DNA from 2 places in the Waltera acetigignens genome. Region 2 is predicted to be linked to the other one. Evidence: predicted binding sites of a transcription regulator. Region 2 holds the regulator's gene; the other holds the start of a gene.
The links. The regulator Rex, encoded in region 2, represses fermentation and respiration genes when NADH is low (regulators of the CRP and FNR family bind a similar motif). The targets are predictions, from matches to a motif close to ATTGTTAANTANTTAACAAT.
Positions count from the first base shown of each region.

Region 1: a site for Rex is predicted at 5,847-5,866, ahead of ptb (phosphate butyryltransferase). Genes of this name have one in related genera too.

Region 1 covers NZ_JAOQJO010000022.1:26,743-34,063, reverse strand. Annotated here, with positions in the region: gene OCV96_RS17120 (helix-turn-helix domain-containing protein) at 1-271, shown strand, start outside; gene OCV96_RS17115 (DUF853 domain-containing protein) at 347-1,879, opposite strand; gene OCV96_RS17110 (pyridoxamine 5'-phosphate oxidase family protein) at 1,958-2,449, opposite strand; gene OCV96_RS17105 (TraX family protein) at 2,642-3,409, shown strand; gene buk (butyrate kinase) at 3,499-4,566, opposite strand; gene ptb (phosphate butyryltransferase) at 4,699-5,616, opposite strand; gene OCV96_RS17090 (HAD family hydrolase) at 5,910-6,551, opposite strand; gene OCV96_RS17085 (GLUG motif-containing protein) at 6,554-7,321, opposite strand, start outside.
Region 2 covers NZ_JAOQJO010000016.1:100,069-106,546, forward strand. Annotated here, with positions in the region: gene alr (alanine racemase) at 1-624, opposite strand, end outside; gene OCV96_RS14850 (NAD(P)H-hydrate dehydratase) at 645-2,159, opposite strand; gene OCV96_RS14855 (hypothetical protein) at 2,161-2,799, opposite strand; gene OCV96_RS14860 (redox-sensing transcriptional repressor Rex) at 2,956-3,597, opposite strand; gene OCV96_RS14865 (ABC-F family ATP-binding cassette domain-containing protein) at 3,736-5,667, shown strand; gene OCV96_RS14870 (DUF3800 domain-containing protein) at 5,847-6,478, opposite strand, start outside.

The DNA of each region.
Region 1 (7,321 bases), on a different contig from region 2:
GTTTCTCTTCTTTACTGGTGCGTTCTTATTTATACAAAATGAAGCAAATTTAGACGAAGCACTCTTCACCCTGGCTTTGGGTGCCTTTGCCATCGGGCTTATGCTTTTCCGGGACGGGATTCCGATCCTTCTGCTTGCCATCGCTCTACCGCCGTTACTTTGCAGACGCCCCCGGCAGCCGGCGAAGACCATCGTCTGTATTCTGCTGTTGGTTCTGTCCGTCCTCTGGCTGATCTTTGGCGGACACTTTCTCTGGTTCCAGTTATTCTAGCCTTTCCATCGTTTTGCATAATCTTTCCGTCCGCTGACGATGGCAGAATAAGCATCAAAAGAATTTTATTCCTAATTACTTTCCAAACAGTGTACTCAAAATTCCTCTCTTGATGACCTGGGCACCGGTGTTAATCAGCTGACGCTCGATCTGGGCCTGTCTGCGTTCCGCTGCCTTTTCCTTCTTTTTCTGTGCGGCTTCCCATTCCTTCTGCTTCTGCTTTACGGTGGATTCCTGCAGTTTTGCCTGCTGCTTTGCCAGCGCTTCCTTATCTTTTTCCAGCTGTGCCCGCTCTGCTGCCAGCTGCGCCGCTTTCGCCTCATGCTCCATGGCATCTGTCAACACTTCGTAGGCAGAAATATTGTCCACCGCCTCATCGTAGCGTCCCATGCCGTCTCTCGCCATCAGATTCCTGCGCTCCGTCTCATTCACAGGTCCCATAAAGCTCTGGGGGCAGATGATGGAGGTACGCTGGGCAATGCCGGGCACGCCGTTCTCATCCAGAAAGGAAGTCAGTGCCTCACCTACGCCCAGTTCCATGATGACTTCTTCTGCCTTAAAGGCAGGATTGGCCCGCAGGGACTGTGCTGCTGCCCGGACAGCTTTCTGCTCCGCCGGAGTGTACGCCCGGAGGGCATGCTGTACCCGGTTGCTTAACTGTGCCAGCACGGAATCGGGAATATCACTGGGGCTCTGGGTCACGAAATAGATACCCACGCCCTTGGAACGGATCAGCTTTACCACCTGCTCGATCTTCTGCACCAGTATCTTCGGTGCATCAGCAAACAACAGGTGTGCCTCATCGAAGAAAAATACCAGCTTCGGCTTTTCCAGATCTCCCGCCTCGGGAAGCTTCTGGAATAATTCTGACATCATCCATAACAGGAAGCTGGCATACAGTGTGGGATTCTGCACCAGTTTTACGCAGTTCAGCACATTGACAATACCTTTGCCGTACACATCCGTACGCATCCAGTCATAAATATCCAGATCCGGTTCTCCGAAAAAGAGATCTCCGCCCTGATTCTCCAGAGGCAGTAGCGCCCGCAGAATACCGCCCACGGACTGCTTGGAGATACTTCCGTAGGTGGTCAGATAGTCATCCTTGTGTTCTGCCACATAATTCAGCAGAATACGCAGATCCTTTAAGTCGATCAATAAAAGTCCCTTGTCATCCGCGATCCGGAAGACAATATTCAATACACCTTCCTGCGCAGCGGTGAGCCCCAGAATACGAGATAAAAGCTCCGGTCCCATATCGGAGATGGTGGCTCTCACCGGATGGCCGCCCTCCTGATAGATGTCCCAGAAGCAGACCGGATAAGCCTTATAGGAAAAACTGTTGCGGATACCGAATTTATCAATCCTCCTGTCCATGGATTCCGAAGCCACACCGGCTGTGGCAATTCCGGAGACATCCCCCTTCACATCACACAAAAATACCGGCACTCCCGCATCTGAAAAAGATTCTGCCATAGCCTTCATAGTGATCGTCTTGCCGGTGCCGCTGGCTCCTGCGATCAGTCCATGGCGGTTACTCATATTCAGCGGCATATTCACACGCTGACCATCTGCCAGGCCCATATAGATCTGTCCGTCTGTATACATAATTGTCCCTCATCCTCTCTATTTTATCTCTATTTTCCTGCTGTCCTATCCCGTAGGGATATCAATAGAAGATATCTTCTACGACTTTTTGAAACGTTTCTTCCCCGTCATATGCTCCACTTTCAGGCAGAATATCTCCGTCATGGCTACGACTTCCGGTCGGAATACGAAATTCTCCGTTCTGTCAGGATAGTACTGCTTCATCAGAAGATTCAATGCTTTCTGTTTTTCCGCATCCGACAGGATCTCTATAGTTCCCTGACCGATCACGCTCTCGTATTCCATGGTGCACTGGCAGCCATCTTCTTTCTCCGACAGCACCAGTCTGTGGGAGCAATCCATCTCGAAGCTTGCCCTGACATCCTTACGGATCAAGTCATATTTTTTTCCTTCTTTTGCCCCGTGAAAATAGAGTGTCACTCTGCCGTCCGTCTCTTCCATTCCGAAATTCAACGGCAGAAGATACGGATAGCCATCCTCATCATTCAGTGCAAGTCTGCACACATCACACCTCTTCATGACATCTGTCATTTCCGAAAATTCTGTAATCTCACGATCGTTACGACGCATTGTATTCCTCCTGTGCTGCATTTTGTTTTTCTGTCAATATCTGTGCGCCCGACAGGCTTTGCGGCATATAAATGCCGGGTAGGCCATCATTGGAATTTCATATACTCTTTCACAGATATATTTACTATAGCGCATAAACAAGATATAATGCAACTATATCCTTCCGTAAGGAATTTTGAAAGGAGTTTTATTTTGCAAAACAAAGTATCCCATTGTTCTATTTTCCCACCGGATCTCAGTGCTCTGACGCTGCATATCCTCGCTATGGCGTTCATGTTCTGTGATCACCTGTGGGCTACCCTCGCCGGAGATGCCTGGTGGCTGACCGGCATCGGCAGACTGGCATTTCCCATGTTCGCCTTTTTTCTGGTGGAAGGCTTCTTCCATACCCATGATAGGAAAAAATATTGCATGCGCCTGCTTCTTCTGGCCATTCTTTCTGAGCTTCCCATCAATCTGATGTACAGTGGGCTGTTATTCTACCCGTTTCATCAGAACGTGATCTGGACACTGCTCACAGGCTTCCTGTGTATCTGGGCAATAGATACCCTACGGAAAAAATGTCCGGTCTGGCTGTGGATTCCGTCGATCCTGCTGCTATCTGCAGTGGGCTACGTGCTGGCAACCCTCCTCATGTTCGACTATTACGGAGAAGGCGTTCTGACTGTTATCGTATTCTATCTCTTCCATGGGAAAAATTGGTGGCAGCTTGCCGGACAGTTTGCCGGGCTCTACTGGATCAATGTCATGCTGTTGGCAGGAATGCAGATTCCATTACAGCTTTTCGGTCATGCCTTCGAGATTTCAGAACAGGGACTGGCGCTGTTGTGTCTGCCGCTTCTGTGGTGCTACCATGGACGCCAGGGCGCGCATAACCGTAAGATCCAGCTTGCCTGCTATGCCTTTTATCCGGTACACATGCTGGTACTGGGGATTCTGTCAAAGCTGATTTTTAGTTAAAATCATAATGCTGACAGAAAGTCTATTCCCTAAAGTAAAAAACTCCCGATGGAATCATTCCACCGGGAGTTCTATATTTTTACTCTAAATTAGTACTGCTTCACCTGTTCTTCGCCGTTCATGACACGCAGAGCGCCCTGAGCCAGAGCTAACAGCTCGTCCTCACCGGGATATACGGTCACAGGAGCGATCCAGCCGCATCTCTCTTTCAGCTTAGCCACTACATCCTCACCATATGCAATGCCTCCGGTGATAACGATCTGGTCTACCTTGCCGTTCAGCACACAGGCCATAGCACCGATGTCTTTGGCTACCTGTAACAGGAATGCCTGCTTCACCTCCGCTGCCTTGGCATCGCCTTCATTGGCACGCTTGGTAACTTCACGCATATCGTTGGTACCCAGGTAAGAATTCAGTCCGCCCTTGCCGATCAGCTTTGCACTGATCTCCTTCTCGGTATATTTTCCGGAGAAGCACATTTTTACCAGTGCTGCACAAGGCACACCGCCTGCACGCTCCGGAGAGAATGCACCATCACCGTCAAATGCACTGAATACGTCTACAACCTTGCCGTCCTCATGTGCGCCTACGGATACACCGCCGCCCATGTGCACGACTACCAGACGTAAGGACTCATAAGGCTTGCCGGCCTCTTTTGCATATCTCTTGGCAACTGCCTTCTGGTTCAGGGCATGGAAGATGCTTCCTCTGGGGATCTCTTCCAGACCGGAATATCTTGCGATGGGCATCAGCTCATCTACTACAACGGGGTCTACGATGTAAGAGGGAACGCCGATCTCATCACCGATCTCTCTTGCCAGAATACCGCCTAAGTTAGAAGCATGCTGACCCTGTACACCTACTTTTAAATCCTCCAGCAGATCATCGGTTACCGCATAGGTACCACTGGGGATGGGCTTTAACAGACCGCCACGTCCTACGATCACGTTGAAGCTCTTCAGATCGCAGTTCTTCTCTGCCAGCAGATCGGTAATGATCTTCTTACGGAAATCCTTCTGTTCGAAAATAGTATCGTATTTGGAGATCTCCTCGGTAGAATGTCTCAGGGTTTCTTCAAATAATAAGTTCTCATCCTCAAATACACCGATCTTGGTGGAGGTGGAACCGGGGTTGATGATCAGACTCTTGATTGCCATTGTGTGTTTCCTCCTATATTCACTCTTATATTCGCTCTTATGCTTTACCGCTTTGTCCACTACAGCATCTATACCTGCCGACAGCAGTTCTCCCGCAGCTTCCACAGCGACTTCGATCACGATATCCATAGCTTATTTCTGATTCTTTTTCATCTCTTCTGCTACAACTGCAGCCAGTGCCAGGGAGTATACCTTGGTCTCGAAGGTATCGGAACGGCTGGTCAGGACTACGGGTACCTTGGTACCGGTCAGGATGCATCCGTTCTTTACTTTTACCATATGTACGATTGCTTTGTATACCAGGTTGCCGGCATGGATATCCGGGAACAGCAATACATCTGCATCACCCTGGATCTTACGGTCGGTAGCTCCCTTATGCTTGGCTGCCTCGGGATCGATCGCCAGGTCAAGAGACAGCGGGCCGTCTACGATACAGCCGGGGATCTGTCCTTCTTCACACATCTTAGTCAGTTCTGCCGCATCTACGGTAACGGGCATCTTGGGATTTACAACCTCAACTGCTGCTAAAGGTGCTACCTTAGGCTCTGCAACGCCGCAGGCATTACATACCGGAATTGTGTTCTTGATGATCTGAACCTTCTCCTCCAGTGTAGGATAGGTCATGAATGCAACATCGGTCAGGAACAGAAGTCTGTCAATGCCGGGAATCTCAAATACACATACATGAGACAGGGTTCCACCGGTACGAAGGCCTACTTCTTTGTTCAGTACGCTCTTTAAGAAGTTCTTGGAGTCGATCAGGCCCTTCATATACATATCTGCACGGCCGTCATGTGCCAGCTTTACAGCTTTCAGGGAAGCTTCGATCATATCCGGCTCATTGATGATCTCATAATCGGAGAGGTCCATATTCAGTCCGGCTGCAATCTCACGGATCTTTGCCTCATCACCTACCAGGATTGCATCTGCAATGCCCAGTCTCTTGGCCTCATGTACAGCTTCCAGTACTGCACTGTCCTGTGCAACGGAGACTGCGACGGTCTTCTTCCCACACTCTTTTACTTTTGCTACGATGTCATCAAAATTCATTTTCTTCCATTCCTTTCCGCCCCTCGTGGGCTCCAAGTATGAATACATTCCACACATTATTCGCAAAATCGCACGATAAATCGTGCTTTCGCTGCTGCGCAGCTATTTTTGCTCATATGTGCGGCGGTGACTCTATTCGAGTCACCTAAAATCAAGCAAAACTGCTTTTTACATGCAAGCATGACAAAGCAGTCCCGCTTGATTTCATTGTCTTCCGAATAGTCACTCTAATCGTTAAAATAATAACACACTGGAATACAAAAATCAAGCTACTATGACAAATATAGCCACCTCTAAATGAGGTGGCTGATATCTGCCAGGGTCGGTACGCAGGCGTACAGACATTTTTTTAATTTTTCATCTGGCTGTGTCTGATCCGGCACCATCACGACCTTACAGCCGGCGCGGTAAGCACTCATGACTCCGTTGGGAGAATCCTCCACGGCCATGCACTCTTCCGGTGCCAGTCCCAGCTGCTTGCAGGCATAGAGATAAATATCCGGGGACGGCTTACCTTCTGCTACCATAGTGGCCGAAATCAGTTTCTCAAAATACGGCCGAAGTCCTGCCATCGCCAGATATTTTTCCGTCCGCTCCAGATCCGTTGCTGTGGCAACCGCTGCAGTGATATGCCTTTTTTTCAGATCTTCCAGAAGCTCCACGGCACCGGGCTTGCATTTGATGCCATCCCGGTCCAGTGTTTCTTCCATCATCTCTTTTCGTTTGTCACGCACCACATAATAGTCAAAATCTTCACCGTACCAGTCCTTGAGCTGTCTGGGGGCAAAGGGGCGTCCCAGACTGCGCATCGTAAGTGCCTGCTCATCTGTCATGGTATACCCACAGGCTGCCAGTGCCTTCGGCCAGAAAATACGGTAATATTTTTCGGTATCGATCAGCGTACCGTCCATGTCAAATAAAACTGCCTGAATCATTATTATTCCTCTGCGTCAGCCGTCTGTCCGGCATCTTCTGCTGCATCCGTAACATCAGTACCTTCTGCTGGGCTGTCCTTTGAATCACTTTCGTTTGTGCCGCTCTGGTCCTCGTCAGCTTTTCCGGCTTTCCGGTCACGTTTTGCCGCCTTGCGCGTCTTCCGGCGTTTTGCCGCTTTTTTCCCTAACAATACGATCAACAGGATCACGACTGCACCACCGACGATGCAAAGTACGATCAGCAGTGTATGACTGCCCTCGGCCTCTACCGTGCGGAAGCTGCCGGGCACTTCCATGGTAAACTGTCTATAGCTGCCGATCACAGTGGATTCCACTTCCGTGTACTCTCCATCCTGTGCTACCTCTATGACAGTGTTATCCGCATCCTCACAGTAGACACGCAAGGTTGCTTCTCCGGTATAGTCCGGTGCATCCTCTTCCATGGAATTGGTCATGGATACTGTATAAGTATTTCCCTCTACCTGCAGATGCAATGCTGCATTGGGATAGAAGTTGCCTTCTGCCATAACCAGTGCCTTATTGTTATCGTTTTTCTCTGCGGAAGCAATGGATGCGGTCCATTCCTCATACTCTGCTTCCAGCACTTTATTACCGGTAATATCACTGAAATCATAATCCGGCCATACACCGTAATAGCCATCCTTCTCCGGTACTTCCGGAATCTGGTCTGCCGACAGATAATCCCCGTAACCGCATTTATAGGAAGCCACTTCTACACCATCCGCCTGGAAGGTAATGGTAAACTGTGA
Region 2 (6,478 bases):
GTTGGAACAATGCTTTACCGGAATCTCCAGTCCCAGTTCCGACTGTATTCTATCAATAAAATTCTGAAACAGTTCCAGCTGATGGTTGGCAGAAGTCTTATCCGCTTCATCCGATTTCGCAAAATGAGTAAAGATGCCTTCCACTTCCAGTCCGGGATGTTCCATGACAAATTTTACAAAATCCAGCCCTTCGTCGTCCGGAGTGATACCGATCCTTCCCATGCCGGTATCCACTTTGATGTGCACTTTGGCTTTCTTACCGGCCTTTGCAGCGGCCTCTGCCAGTTCTTCCACGGTATCCCTGCGATACACTGCCGGACGGATCTCCTCCCGGAGCATTTCCTCATAACAATAAGGAAAAGTATATCCCAGGATCAGGACCGGTTTCTTCACACCGGCTTCCCTGAGGACATGCGCCTCCTCGTAGGTAGCTGCCGCATAGCCGAACATAAAATCCACATCCTCCAGCATTCTGGCGATGGGAACACCGCCGTGTCCGTAACCGTCAGTCTTTATGACCGCCAGTATCTTCGTCTCCGGGGCAATATTTTCCTTCATATGGATCATATTCTCCCAAATGGCATCCAGATCTATTTCCGCCCATACCCGTTGGTAGGAATTCATCTTTTCCTGTAGTTTGCTTGTCATTTCTTCACACTTTCTTTCTCATCATAGTCTTTCATCAGGCAATCCGCAATATCTCCCGCCATTACCCCATACTCCGTATGGAGTTTTGCCGCCAGCTCACCGGCTCTGCCATGGAGATACACACCGTTCACAGCTGCATCAATTGCATTCATACCCTGAGCTAAAAGTCCCAGGATCACACCCGTCAGGACATCTCCGCTGCCCGCAGTGGCCATACCACTGTTGCCTGTAGTATTCAGATAAAATTCTCCCTGTTCTTTACATACAATCGTTCTTGCATCCTTGGCAACCGCCACACCGTGAAACCGTTCTGCCAGTTCTCTGCCACACTCCGGAAGCTCCTTCTTGCATTCCGGGATGGTCTTCGCAAGCAGTCTGGACAATTCTCCCACATGGGGAGTCAGAATGATAATTCTGCCTTCTGCCCCCTGAGTACGCAGCTTCTCTGCCAATTCCTTACCGTTTTCTTCCGCCAGAAGATTCAGTGCATCCGCATCCATCACTAATGGTTTTCTGCTCTTTTCCACTACTTTTTTCAGGCATTCCAGTGCCTGTTCCTCTCTGCCGATGCCGGGACCGACAGCAATAACATCCGCCCATTCCATGCTCTCGGACAGCTGTCTGCAGGATCCGTACAAAGCTTCCGGAATTCCCTGCTGTAAGATCTGCCGGTTCTCCTCTGCGGTGATTACTTTTACCATACCGGCTCCGGTACGATACGCCGCTCTTGCCGCCAGGATTGCTGCTCCGGCCATGCCGTTGCTCCCGGCCACCAGCAAAGCTTTGCCGAAGGTTCCCTTATTCCCGGAGGATGTTCTGTCCGGCAGATGCTGTTCACAGCTGTCATAAGTATACATCTCCGGGCTCTGTCCCAGAAAGCTCTCCGGTCCGATCCCCACATTTGCAATGTGTACCTGCCCAGCATAATCGGTTCCCGGATACATTACAAGGCCTCTCTTACAGAAACCAAAAGTAATCGTTGCATCTGCCAGAAAAGCACAACCAAGCACCCGGCCGGTGTCCGAGCAGATCCCACTGGGAACATCCAGTGCCAGCTTAAATCCTTCCGCCACATTCATCTCTTCTACGGCTTCCGCATAGATGCCTTCCACCGGGCGGCTCAATCCTACACCGAACAAGGCATCTACAATCACATTATATTCATCTGCCTGCGTATTACTGTCTGTCTTCACCGGAAAATGTTGCAGGGTCTGCCACTGGCTCTTCCATTGCTCTGTGGCTTTCTCCGGATCTCCCACAAGTCGTACCGATACCGTATAACCGTCCGCCGCAAGAAGTCTCGCCAAAGCCAGACCGTCTCCTCCGTTATTTCCCATACCAGCAAAAATGAGCACTTTTGTCCGTTCCTTCACGGCATCAAAGCGCTCTTTCAGAAAATCCTCCGCAGCCAGAGCCGCTCTTTCCATCAGAACCGGCCCCGGGATGCCGAGGTACTCTATGGTATTTTTATCGTATTGCTTCATTTCCTGTGCAGTTACCAGATATCTCATACTATTTTTGCTCCGGATTATATTTCATGTCAAACAGATTGACCACTTCTGCACCAAAAATATCATGCATGTAGTTGTAGATCTCCTGATTCTGCTGTTCCATCTGCTGTTTTTCGATCAGACGTTTTTTCAGTTCGATACGGATCGCACCCACCCACTCCGCAGTCTCTTTGATCTGTTTGTCATTATCCTTCATAATATCATAGCAGCAGTCCATAGTAAACATCATAAGCTGAAGATTTATTCTTTCGATCTCTCTGGGGATATCTTTTAACTCATCTTCGTATGCTTCCAGCTTCTCATTGCATTCCCCGATCAGGCGCTTATGATCCTCGATCTGTTTGTTCAGCTTACTGTTTTCGCCCTGCTGTTCCGCCTCATCCACCATAGGGACGATTTCTTTCATCAGCTTCTTTTTCAGATTCCGGATATCCTTCGACTCGGTATTGAGCTTACCTTGTCGTTTCAACAGCTGATTCAGGGCATCTTCCGTTTCTTTTAGCGGAACGGAACCGGTCTTATTCAACAACCGATACCATTTATTATCCAGGGTGAGTACGGGCAGATGCTTTCCCGTCAATGCATTTTTGAAAGCAGCCTGTCGGTCCTGTGCATTTTCTTCTGCGTTACCGTTGCCCATAAAATCACTCCTTTGATGCCTTACTTCATGTTGTATTATTTCTCGGTGCGCTGAAATTCATAAAAGCGGCTGCTTCGCATCCGTCATCGCCTTGCGACTTTTCCTTTTATTCATTTTCAGACACTCCGCCTATGAAATAAGCAATCATACGCTTGCTTATTTCATGTCTGAACTGTAACGGTTAATATTATAGGATAACTTCATTAAGCTGTCAGACAGATGCACGTTCTCCACCTGAATTCCCTCGGGAACATTCAGATCCACATGAGCGAAATTCCAGATAGCACGGATCCCGTTAGCCACCAGCTTATCTGCCACTTCCACAGCACTGGTCTTGGGAATCGTCAGTACAGCGATATCGATGTCCTTCTCCCGGATAAAGGATTCCAGCTGATCCATGGGCATAACCTTCACGCCACGGACATCCTTACCCACCAGTTCCGGGTTCGCATCGAACATTCCCTTGAAGATAAATCCACGACGTTCGAAGTTCATATAATTGCCCAGCGCTCTTCCCAGATTGCCTGCTCCAATGATGACGAAATTATGCTGCTTATCCAGTCCTAAGATCTTACCAATCTCACGATACAGAGATTCTACATTATATCCATAGCCCTGCTGGCCGAAACCGCCGAAATTATTAAAATCCTGACGTATCTGGGATGCGGTCACCTTCATCAGTCCGGAAAGTTCCTGCGAAGAAATACGTTCCACACCTTCATCCTTCAATTCCCCCAAATATCGAAAGTATCTGGGCAGTCTGCCAATCACAGCCTGTGAAATTTCTTTTACTTCCAATACTTTCACCTCCGTTTTTTTTAGTATACACCATGTGTTAAAAACTTGTCAATGAATTGACAGGTTTTCTTCTTTTCGTTACAATGAAATTTAAAAAGCCCGGTCTCCGTGGGTTGGAAATAAAGGATACTTACTACCATGATATTATCTTGTCAGAATATTTCAAAAGCATTTGTAGAAAATCAGGTATTGAAAAATGTCTCTTTTCATATAGAGGATCATGAAAAAGCTGCCATCGTGGGCATCAACGGTGCCGGGAAAACGACACTGCTCCGCATCATCGTAGGGGAAATGACTCCCGATGACGGGCAGGTGGTTCTGGCGAGGGACAAGACCCTGGGATACCTTGCACAGAACAGCACTGTGGACACCTCTCACACCATTTACGAGGAACTGTTATCTGTCAAGGCGGATCTGCTGCGCCTGGAGGAAAAGATCCGGGAATGCGAAAACAATATGAAGCATGCCGAAGGAGATGCGCTGGAAGACCTGATGAAGCAGTACACCTCTCTCACCCATGCTTTCGAGACCGGCGGCGGCTATCTCTACCGCAGTGAGCTGGTCGGTGTGTTAAAGGGACTGGGATTTACCGAAGATGAATTCTCCAAGCCGGTTGCCACACTCTCCGGCGGTCAGAAGACCCGTGTGGCGTTAGGACGGCTTCTGTTACAGAACCCTGATCTCATCATCCTAGACGAGCCGACGAACCACTTAGATATGAATTCCATCGCCTGGCTGGAGACTTATCTGTTGAATTACAAGGGAGCCGTTCTCATCGTCTCCCACGACCGGTATTTTCTGGACCGGATCGCCGGGAAAGTCATCGAGATCGACCAGTCCAAGGCTACAACCTTTATGGGCAATTACTCCGATTATGCCGTAAAAAAGGAACAGCTGCGCGTTGCTGCCTGGAATGCCTATATGAACCAGCAGCGTGAGATCAAACATCAGGAAGAGGTCATCGAAAAATTAAAATCCTTCAACCGGGAAAAGTCCATCAAACGGGCGGAAAGCCGTGAGAAAATGCTGGACAAGATCGAGGTCATCGAAAAACCCTCCGAGGTCCGCACGGATATGAAGCTGACACTGACGCCCCGGATCTTAAGTGGCAATGATGTGCTGACTGTGGAGCATCTGTCCAAAAGCTTTGATTCCCATAAGCTTTTTACCGATGTTAATTTCGAGATCAAGCGCGGCGAACACGTGGCGATCATCGGTGATAATGGCAGCGGCAAGACCACTCTGCTTAAGATCTTAAATGGTCTCGTTCCTGCCGATCAGGGCACCTTCCGATTAGGTTCCAATGTGGAGATCGGCTATTACGATCAGGAGCATCATGTCCTGCACAGTGACAAGACATTGTTCGAAGAGATCTCCGACGATTATCCCTACCTGAACAATACCCAGATCCGCAATGTGTTGGCGGCTTTCCTCTTCACCGGGGAGGATGTTTTCAAGCGTATCAGTGATCTGAGTGGCGGCGAGCGCGGTCGTGTATCTCTCGCCAAGCTGGTACTCTCCAATGCGAACTTCCTTATCCTCGATGAGCCAACGAACCATCTGGACATTATGTCCAAGGAAATACTGGAAGATGCCCTGAACGGTTACGAAGGTACCATATTGTATGTCTCCCATGACCGTTACTTCATCAACCGTACCGCCCACAGGATCCTGGATCTGACGGAGGGACAATTCGTAAATTATGTTGGAAATTATGACTATTATCTCGAAAAGCACGACACGGTGATGGCTGCCATAGAAGCCAGTGCTCCGCAGAATACTGACGCAGATAACACAGTTGCAGCTAAAGCTGCAGAATCCGAAGTCAAACTGGACTGGAAAGCCCAGAAGGAAGAACAGGCGAGACTCCGCAAGAAAGAAAACGACCTGAAAAAATGCGAAGAAAAGATTGCCGAACTGGAAGCCCGCATCTCCGAGATCGACACCGAAATGTCCGATCCCGCCATCGGCACCCAGGTGGCAAAGCTGCAGGAGCTGTCCAAAGAGCAGACTTCCTGCCAGGAACAGTTGGAGAAATTATACGAGCAGTGGGAAGAACTGGCAGAGTAAATATTTTTAAGGGAAGGGCACAGCAACGATAAAGTCGTTGGCTATGCCCTTCCTTTGTTTAAACTACTACCTGTTCTTGCACTAACTGCAATATAACACAATATTACATCATTTTCTGGATAAAATAAAAAGAACCGGCTGACATTTTACTGTCTACCGATTCTTTCTATAATTTTGCTCTACAATTCTTTCTTTGATAGCGGCTTCAAATAATTCTTCTTTAATGTTCTCTCATCATTGAAAAAATATATTTCTGATTTTGACAACAAATGATTCTCCATCTTTAGTTCCGTCAACTTAAGTGTACATATCAAATCTGCAACTTGAAACAATCTATAATCAGCTGGAATTACCTTACGAAATTCAACGTTTTCCAATAATGCGTTAAAAACTGATGATAGAATTCTTGTTACCTCCACTTGTCCATTATCATAATATATCTTAACAGTATCATAATTGCAAAAGAAAGCATAATTATCACGAATAAATACAGCCAATTGCTTACTAAGCTTTCCGGTTGCTTCTATAGAATCCTCTATATGTTTCTTTTCTATGTATATTGACTTAAAGTTTATATTCAAACGACGTACAAAACTCATCATTTTCATAATAATTTTTTGTCGTTCTTTTAAATCATATCCTCGATATTCTTCTTCCGACCTTATCACCGGTCCAGAATGAACACTATGCTTTGGCCATCCAATATTACTAAGTTCATTCTCCAATATTTTCAAATCGTCGACAATGTTAACTGCCTGATCATGTAATACCATAGATATAATATAAAATGGTGCATGATAATCATAAACTC